DNA from 2 places in the Crossiella sp. NPDC003009 genome. Region 1 is predicted to be linked to the other one. Evidence: riboswitches for the same ligand, from Rfam matches in the RefSeq annotation. Region 1 holds a riboswitch; the other holds the start of a gene.
What was found. A riboswitch is a leader RNA that binds a small molecule or an ion and turns the genes downstream of it on or off. The one in region 1 is predicted to bind glycine.
Positions count from the first base shown of each region.

Region 2: linked by a shared signal. The riboswitch ahead of gcvP (aminomethyl-transferring glycine dehydrogenase) and the one ahead of gcvT (glycine cleavage system aminomethyltransferase GcvT) in region 1 are both predicted to bind glycine.

Region 1 is NZ_JBSFUA010000004.1:241,726-246,101, forward strand. Features, by position in the region: gene glyA (serine hydroxymethyltransferase) at 1-745, opposite strand, end outside; gene gcvH (glycine cleavage system protein GcvH) at 761-1,132, opposite strand; gene gcvT (glycine cleavage system aminomethyltransferase GcvT) at 1,167-2,273, opposite strand; glycine riboswitch at 2,326-2,421, opposite strand; glycine riboswitch at 2,422-2,521, opposite strand; gene ACWDY5_RS07130 (sensor histidine kinase) at 2,575-3,750, opposite strand; gene ACWDY5_RS07135 (response regulator transcription factor) at 3,731-4,376, opposite strand, start outside.
Region 2 is NZ_JBSFUA010000042.1:74,451-78,826, reverse strand. Features, by position in the region: gene gcvP (aminomethyl-transferring glycine dehydrogenase) at 1-2,043, opposite strand, end outside; glycine riboswitch at 2,087-2,200, opposite strand; glycine riboswitch at 2,201-2,300, opposite strand; gene ACWDY5_RS32395 (hypothetical protein) at 2,457-2,846, opposite strand; gene ACWDY5_RS32390 (MerR family transcriptional regulator) at 3,127-3,693, opposite strand; gene ACWDY5_RS32385 (bifunctional nuclease family protein) at 4,102-4,376, opposite strand, start outside.

The DNA of each region.
Region 1 (4,376 bases):
TCTTGGCGAACTCCTGGGTGCACAGGATGGTGCCGCCGCGCGGCCCGCCCAGGGTCTTGTGCGTGGTGGTGGTCACCACGTGCGCGTGCGGCACCGGGTTGGGGTGCAGCCCGGCCGCGACCAGCCCGGCGAAGTGCGCCATGTCCACCATCAGGTAGGCGCCCACCTCGTCGGCGATCCGGCGGAACTCGGCGAAGTCCAGCTGCCGCGGGTAGGCCGACCAGCCGGCCAGGATCAGCTTCGGCTGGTGCTCCTTGGCCAGCCGCTCGACCTCGGCCATGTCGATCAGGCCGGTGTCCTCGCGCACCTGGTAGGCGGCCACGTCGTAGAGCTTGCCGGAGAAGTTGATCCGCATGCCGTGCGTGAGGTGGCCGCCGTGCGCCAGCTCAAGGCCGAGGATCTTGTCGCCGGGGGTGAGCAGCGCGTGCATCACCGCGGCGTTGGCCTGCGCGCCGGAGTGCGGCTGCACGTTGGCGTGCTCGGCGCCGAAGAGGTCCTTGACCCGCTGGATGGCCAGCCGCTCGGAGACGTCGACGTGCTCGCAGCCACCGTAGTAGCGCTTGCCGGGGTAGCCCTCGGCGTACTTGTTGGTCAGCACCGAGCCCTGCGCCTCGAGCACGCCCACCGGGGCGAAGTTCTCCGAGGCGATCATCTCCAGGGTGGACTGCTGGCGGCGGAGCTCGGCGCCCAGGACCTCGGCGATCTCCGGGTCGATCTGCGCGAGCGGAGTGTCCAAAGTGGACATGATCGGGTCTCCCTTTCAGCCTGCGGTCAGCTCGTCGTAGGCATCCGGCGTGAGCAGCTCTCCGTCCGAACCCGCGCGGTTGATCTTGATCAGCCACCCGGCTCCGAACGGGTCGGAGTTCAGCAATGCCGGATCCTCGGCCACCGCCTGGTTGACCTCGGTCACCGTTCCCGCGACCGGGGCCAGCAGGTCGCTGACCGATTTCGTCGACTCGATCTCACCGCACGCCTCTCCGGCGCTGACCACCGCCCCCACCTCGGGCAGCTGGACGAACACCACGTCGCCGAGCGCCTCGGCGGCGTAGGCGGTGATGCCCACGGTGGCCACCTCGCCCTCGGTGATCCACTCGTGGTCCTTGGTGTAGCTCAGTTCACGGGGCACAGACACAGCGGTATTGCCTTTCGCGGGGAAGTTTCGCAGGTCAGCGGGAGCGCTTGTAGAACGGGACGGCGACCACTTCTGCCGGTTCGGCGTTGCCGCGCACGTCCACGACCACCTCGGTGCCCGCGTCGGCGTGCGCGTGGTCGAGGTAGGCGAGCGCGATCGGGTGACCGAGGGTGGGGGAGGGCGCGCCGCTGGTGACCTCGCCCACCACGGTGCCGTCGGCGAGCTTGACCAGCTGCCCGGCCCGCGGACTGCGACGGCTCTTGCCGGCCAGCCCGACCAGCGCGCGGGTGGTGTGCGTGCGCGCCTCCAGCGCCGAGCGGCCGACGAAGTCGCCGAGCTTGTCGAAGCGGACTACCCGGCCCAGCCCCGCGTCGAAGGGGGTCACCCCGACGTGCAGCTCGTTGCCGTAGAGCGGCATGCCCGCCTCCAGTCGCAGGGTGTCCCGGCAGGCCAGCCCGGCGGGCTTGAGGCCGAGCGGCTCACCCGTCTCGGCGATCCGCTGCCAGACCGCACCGGCCAGTTCGGCGGCCACGTAGACCTCGAAGCCGTCCTCGCCGGTGTAGCCGGTGCGGGCCAGGAACACGTCATGCCCGGCGATCACCGCGGGGCGTCCGGCGTAGTACTTCAGGTCGGTGAGGTCCTGCCCGGTGACCGCGGTCACGATCTCCGCCGACGCCGGGCCCTGCACCGCGATCAGCGCGGTCTCCGCGGACCGGTCGAGGACCTCGGCGGCCAGGCCGTGCGCCCGCTCGCCGAGCAGCGCCCGCACCAGCACCGCGTTGGAGGCGTTGGCCACCACCAGGAACTTCCGCTCGGCCTGCCGGTAGACCACCAGGTCGTCCAGCACTCCACCGTTGGTGTGGCAGAGCATGGTGTACCGCGCCCGGCCGACCGCCAGCGAGCCGATCGCGCCGACCAGCGCGTAGTCCAGCACCCGCCCGGCCTCGGGACCGGTGACCTCGATCTCGCCCATGTGGCTGAGGTCGAACAGCCCGGCGGCCTCCCGGACCACCTTGTGCTCGGCCAGCTCACTGCTGTAGCGCAGCGGCATCGACCAGCCGGCGAAGTCGGTGAACTGGGCGCCCAGCGCGACGTGCTGGGCGTGCAGGGGGCTGCGGCGGGACGCGCCGAGTCCGGTCACGGGAGGCTCCTGGGGTCGAGGCGTCGACGGGCATGCGGACGCCGCTGGCGAGCCTCCCCGCTCTGTCATGGGACCTGAGAGCTTCCCCGCGCGAACACGGGTTGCACCGTGGGTGAGGTGGGCGAACCCACCTGCTTTCCAGAGTCGCCTCGCTCGAACGGTGACGTTGCCTGAGAGTTTCCGGGGAGAGGTTGCTCCTTCGGCGTCCCGTGCGTGCTGCGTGCCGGGATCTCTCCCGCCCGAGCTCAAACGGCCGATATGCGGTTGTGCCGCGAACCTTCCGGGACACCCCGTGGGTCTGTCAACCCCTGGGCAGCTCGACCTTGACCCGCAGCCCGCCGTCCGGCCGCCGGTGGGCCTGCACCGTGCCGCCGTGCGCGCGGGTGATCGAGTCCACGATGGACAGGCCCAGTCCGGCGCCTTCGCCCTTGTCGGTGCGGCCCTCGCCGCGCCGGAACGGCTCGAACAGCTGCGGGATCTGCTTCGCTGGCACCTTGGGGCCGGTGTTGGACACGGTGAGCCCGCCGAAGGCGTCGGTGCGCACCCACACCGTGCCGCCCTCGGCCAGGTTGTGCCGGATCGCGTTGGAGACCAGGTTGGCGACCAGCTGGGTGAGCAGCACCCGGTCCCCGGAGACGGTCGCCTCGGTGAGCCGCACCTGGAGCTCCACCTGCCTGCGCTCGGCCTCGGCCCGGTACTGCTCGACCGCCTCGCCGACCACCGCGTGCAGCTCCACCTCCGCGCGTTTCTCCAGGCCGCGGTCGCTGCGGGCGAGCACCAGCAGCCCGTCGATGAGCCGCTCGATCCGCCGGTTCGCGGTGAGCAGCTGCTCCCTGATCTCGGCCGCCTTCTCCGGGCTGGGGTTCCCGGCCAGCCCGATCTGCACCGCGGCCCGCTGCACCGCCAGCGGCGTGCGCAGCTCGTGCGAGGCGTTGGCCACGAACCGGCGCTGGCTGTCGAAGGAGGACTCCAGCCGGTCCAGCATCCGGTCGAAGGTCTCGGCCAGCTCGGTCAGCTCGTCCGGCGGGCCCTTCAGCGCCAGCCGCTCGTGCAGGTTGGTCGAGGACAGCCGCTGCGCGGTGGCGGTGATGGTGTGCAGCGGCCGCAGCACCCGGCCGGAGAGCCACCAGCCCGCGGCCACCGACAGCGCGGCCACGCCGACCAGGGACAGGATGGACACCAGCAGCAGGGTGTCCAGCGTGGTGGCCTCCACCGCCCTGGTCACCTCGCCCGCCGGCACGAAGCCCAGCGTGCCGTCCGGGTTGTACCCGCGGACCGCGACCGAGGACGGCACGGTGTCCATCGGCATGGCGCGGCCCATCGTGGTCGCCAGCCGGAACGAGAGCTGGTCGCGCACCAGCAGGTAGATCACGGTGAGCAGCACCGCGCCGCTACCAAGGAACAGCGCGCCGTACAGCGCGGTCAGCTTGACCCGGACGGTCAGCCGGGCTGGGCGCTCAGATGCGGTAGCCGGCACCGGGCACCGTCTCGATCACCGGCGGCTCGCCGAGCTTGGCGCGCAGCTTGGACATGGCCACCCGCACCGCGTTGGTGAACGGGTCCGCGTGCTCGTCCCAGGCCAGCTCCAGCAGCCGCTCCGAGCTGACCACCGCGCCCTGGGCGCGCAGCAGCACCGACAGCACCGCGAACTCCTTGGGGGACAGGTCGATCCGCCGCCCGTCCCGGCTGACCAGGCGGTTGGCGGTGTCCAGCCGGACGCCGTTGCGGCTGAGCACCGGCGGCAGCGCGGGCTGGCTGCGCCGCCCCAGCGCCTGCACCCTGGCCAGCAGCTCCGGGTACTCGAACGGCTTGGTCAGGTAGTCGTCCGCGCCGAGCTGGAGACCGTCCACCTTGTCCTCCAGCGACCCGGCCGCGGTGAGCATCAGCACCTTGGTCCGGCTGCCCCTGGTGGCCAGCTCGGCGCACACGTCGTCGCCGTGCCGCCCCGGCAGGTCGCGGTCGAGCACCAGCACGTCGTAGTCGTGCACGGCCAGCCGCTCCTGCGCGGACAGGCCGTCGAAGACCACGTCCACCGCCATCGCCTCCGCCCGCAGCCCGGAGGCCACCAGCTCGGCCAGCACGACCTCGTCCTCGGCCACCAGA
Region 2 (4,376 bases), on a different contig from region 1:
GACGTAGACCTGGCCGCCCGCCTCGTGCACCAGCGCGCACACCTCGGCCACCGTCTCCTCGTACACGCCGTGCGTGGACGGGTAGGTGATCATGATGGCGGCCAGGTCGTCGCGGTGGGCCTGAACGGTCTCGCGCAGGTGGCCCAGGTCGATGTTGCCCTTGTCATCGCATCGGACCACGATCACCCGCATGCCGGCCATCACCGCGCTGGCGGCGTTGGTGCCGTGCGCCGAGGACGGGATCAGGCAGACGTCGCGGGCCTGCTCACCGCGGCTGCGGTGGTAGGCGCGGATGGCCAGCAGGCCGGCGAACTCGCCCTGGCTGCCCGCGTTGGGCTGCACGCTGACCGCGTCGTAGCCGGTGACCTCGGCCAGCCAGGCCTCCAGGTCGTGCACCAGGGACAGCAGGCCCGCGGCGTCGGCGGCGGGTGCGAAGGGGTGCAGGTTGGCGAACTCCGGCCAGGTGATGGACTCCATCTCCGTGGTGGCGTTCAGCTTCATCGTGCAGGAGCCCAGCGGGATCATGCTGCGGTCCAGGGCCACGTCCTTGTCGGAGAGGCCACGCAGGTAGCGCAGCAGCGCGGTCTCCGAGCGGTGGGTGTGGAACACCGGGTGGGTCAGGTAGTCGGAGGTGCGGACCAGCTCGGCCGGCAGCGCGTCGGCGGTCTCTGCGTCCAGCGCGTCGACCTCGCCGGTGACGCCGAAGGCCTGCCACACCAGGGCGAGGTGCTCGCGGGTGGTGGTCTCGTCGCAGGCGATGCCGACGTGGTCGTTGTCGGCGAAGCGCAGGTTGACGCCGAGGGCGCGGGCGTTCGCCACGACCTCGGCGGCGCGGCCCGGCACGTGCGCGAGCACGGTGTCGAAGAAGCGGTCGTGCTTGGTGTCCACGCCACCGGCGCGCAGGCCCGCGGCGAGCACCGCGGCCAGGCGGTGCACCCTGGTGGCGATGGCGCGCAGGCCGTCGGGGCCGTGGTAGACCGCGTACATCGCGGCGATCACCGCGAGCAGCACCTGGGCGGTGCAGATGTTGCTGGTCGCCTTCTCCCGGCGGATGTGCTGCTCACGGGTCTGCAGCGCGAGCCGGTAGGCCGGGTTGCCGTCGGCGTCCACGCTCACCCCGACCAGGCGGCCGGGCAGCTGCCGCTCCAGGCCGGAGCGCACCGCCATGAACCCGGCGTGCGGGCCGCCGAAGCCCATCGGCACACCGAAGCGCTGCGTGGTGCCCACCACCACGTCCGCGCCCCACTCCCCCGGCGGGGTCAGCAGGGTCAGCGCGAGCAGGTCGGCGGCCACCGCGACCTGGGCGCCGCGCTCGTGCGCCTGCTCCACCAGCGCCCGGTAGTCGCGGACCTCGCCGCCGGCGCCGGGGTAGGACAGCAGCACGCCGAAGAACTCGCCCTCGGGCAGGCCCTGCGCCAGGTCGGCGAGCACGATCTCGATGCCCAGCGGCTCGGCGCGGGTCTCGATCACCGCGATGGTCTGCGGCAGGCTGTCCGCGTCCACCACGAACCGCGGCGACTTGGCCTTGCCCGCCCGGCGCACCAGCGTCATGGCCTCGGCGGCCGCGGTGCCCTCGTCCAGCATGGAGGCGTTCGCGGTCTCCAGGCCGGTCAGGTCGGCGACCATGGTCTGGAAGTTGAGCAGCGCCTCCAGGCGGCCCTGCGAGATCTCCGGCTGGTACGGGGTGTAGGCGGTGTACCAGGCCGGGCTCTCCAGCACGTTCCGCTTGATCACCGGCGGGGTGATGGTGCCGTAGTAGCCGAGGCCGATCATCGGGGTGCGCAGCGTGTTCCGGTCGGCCAGCGCGCGCAGCTCGGCCAGCGCCTCGAACTCGGTGGCCGGCGCGGGCAGCGCGAGGGACAGCTCACCCTCGCGGATCACCCGGGGCACCGCCCGCTGGGCCAGCTCCTCCAGCGAGCCGACCCCGATGACGTCGAGCATCCGGGCCAGCTCAGCCGGCCGCGGACCGACGTGCCGGTCGGCGAAAGGAGTGCCGTGCTCCAGCGCGGCCAAGGGGATGCGATCGGGGTTCGGCTGGGTCATGCTCTCGCCTCCGGCGCCTAGGGGTGGGCATGCGGAACTGCCCTCCCCCTCTGTCCGTACCCGGTTTCCGGGCGCCTGAGAGCTTCACCCGGCCAGTGCGGCGCCGGACTTGCACCGTCGGCGGGTCCACGCGAACGCGGACCGCTTTCCAGAGGTGTCTGCCCACACGGTCCGCTTGGCCTGAGAGGTTCCGGGGAGGAGTTGCTCCTTCGGCGCCGGACCGATGGCTCCGGTCCGGGCTCTCCCGCGTGGGGATCACGACTACGCGCGAATCCTACCCCGCCTGAGTTAACCGGAAGTTTCCGACGTGCCCGAGAACACCAGGTCACCGGCCGTGGTCGCGAACGGACACAGGGCGTGGCCGGGCCGCCACCGCGCGCAGCCTGCCGGGATGCGCGCGGCGGCGGCGCGGGTCAGGAAGCCTGCTGGGCGCCGCAGGAACGCACCGCGCCGTCCGAGCTGACCAGGCACAGCCGGAACGCGGTCGGGCGGGCGCCCGGCCACGGGAAGCCGCGGGCCACCCGGTGCTCGCCGGCGCCGCAGGCCGGCGGCACGTTGACCGCGCCCCAGCCGCTGCCCGCGGTCCACTGGACCTGGTAGCAGTCCGCGCCCGCGGTGCTGAGCGTGCCCTCGAGCTTGTAGGTGCAACCGATGATCGGGTTGCACACCGTGTCCTTGGTGCCGGTGAACTTGCCCTGCTCGTGCCCGAAGCTGATCGGCGCGGGCGCGGCCTGGGCCAGCGGAGCGGAGACGCCGAAAGCGGCCAGGGCGAGCGCGGCCACAGTCAGCAGACGTCGAGTCATGGTGGAACCCCCAAGTGCGGGCGGCTGCTCCCTGGGCAGCCGTCAGCGGGAGCTTAAGCAGCGGCGAACGGCCGCTCCGAGGGGTTTCAGCCAGAACTGAACCAGGGTGTGTCCGCTGGGTCACGTCTGCGAGAGTCGTGATCGGTTTGGTCGCTGGCGGCGCGGCCGGGACGCCCTCATACCGGGCGTATCCGGGTGTTCCGGCCGTGCCGTCAGCGGCCAAACCGGCGCGGCTATCGCAGGCGTGACCCGGCGGACACACCCTAGGGGCAGAACTGGTTCAGCCGGTCTGCCGGTCGCGGCGCTTGCGGGCCAGCTCGTCGTCCTCGCCGGGCAGCAGCTCCACGCCGTCGGCCCGTTCGGCCGGGAACTCGTGGATGGTGCCGCTGATCTCGCGCATCGCCCCGCTGACCGCGATGCCGAACACGCCCTGACCGCCCTGCAGCAGGTCGACCACCTCCTCGGGGGAGGTGCACTCGTAGACCGTGGTGCCGTCGCTGAACAGCGTGATCCGGGCCAGGTCGCGCACGCCCCTGCGGCGCAGGTGGTCCACCGCGACCCGGATGTTCTGCAGCGAGACGCCGGTGTCGAGCAGCCGCTTGACCACCTTCAGGACCAGGATGTCCTTGAAGGAGTACAGGCGCTGGCTGCCGGAGCCGTGGGCACTCCTTATGGTCGGCGAGACCAGTCCGGTGCGGGCCCAGTAGTCCAGCTGGCGGTAGGTGATGCCGGCGATCTGGCAGGCCGCCGGGCCCCGATAGCCGACCAGCTCGTCCGGCAACGACAGGTCAGGGAACAAAGCACCCTGCTCGGGCGCGCCTCGATGGCTTGGCGCTTCCTCGACCACGCGTGCCTCCCCTCGGCCGACCCTCCGGTCGGCAACGGCGACCGCACGCCCGTGTCCCCACCGGCGTGTCGGTCCTGAGCAGGCGGCCGGGAAACTGGTTCTGCCCCGGCGCGATTGACTCGCCACCGACGGTAAGACGGGCCATCCCCCGGGTCAACGCGACGCGCGGGGAAGGGACCACCGTCCCGCCCGGCGCCTCGGTCGTCCTCACTCTTCTGAACCGATACCCGCGCCGTCACCTGGTCGGACGGTGACGACCGGTCCGGCATCCCAGCACAACCGCCACAAGATCACAGCTTGACCACACGATGGTGTGACGGCGGAGAGTGGTTGATCACTGAACGACTCGGGCCCCTGGACCGTCGGTGACGGCGGTCCAGGGGCCCGAGTGGAAAGTATGCGTTGTCTCTAGGTGTCCGCCCCGCGGAAGTCCTCCGGTGACACGGAGTCCAGGAACTCGCGGAACTTCTCCACCTCGTCCTCCTGCTCGTCCGGGATGACCAGGCCCGCCTCGGCGAGCACCGCCTCCTCGGCGTGGATGGGCACGCCGACCCGCAGCGCGAGCGCCACCGAGTCGCTCGGCCGGGCCGAGACCCGCACATCCCCGTCGAAGACCAGCTCCGCGAAGAACGTGCCCTCCTGCAGGTCGGTGATCCGGACCTGTTCGAGCTGCCGCCCCAGTG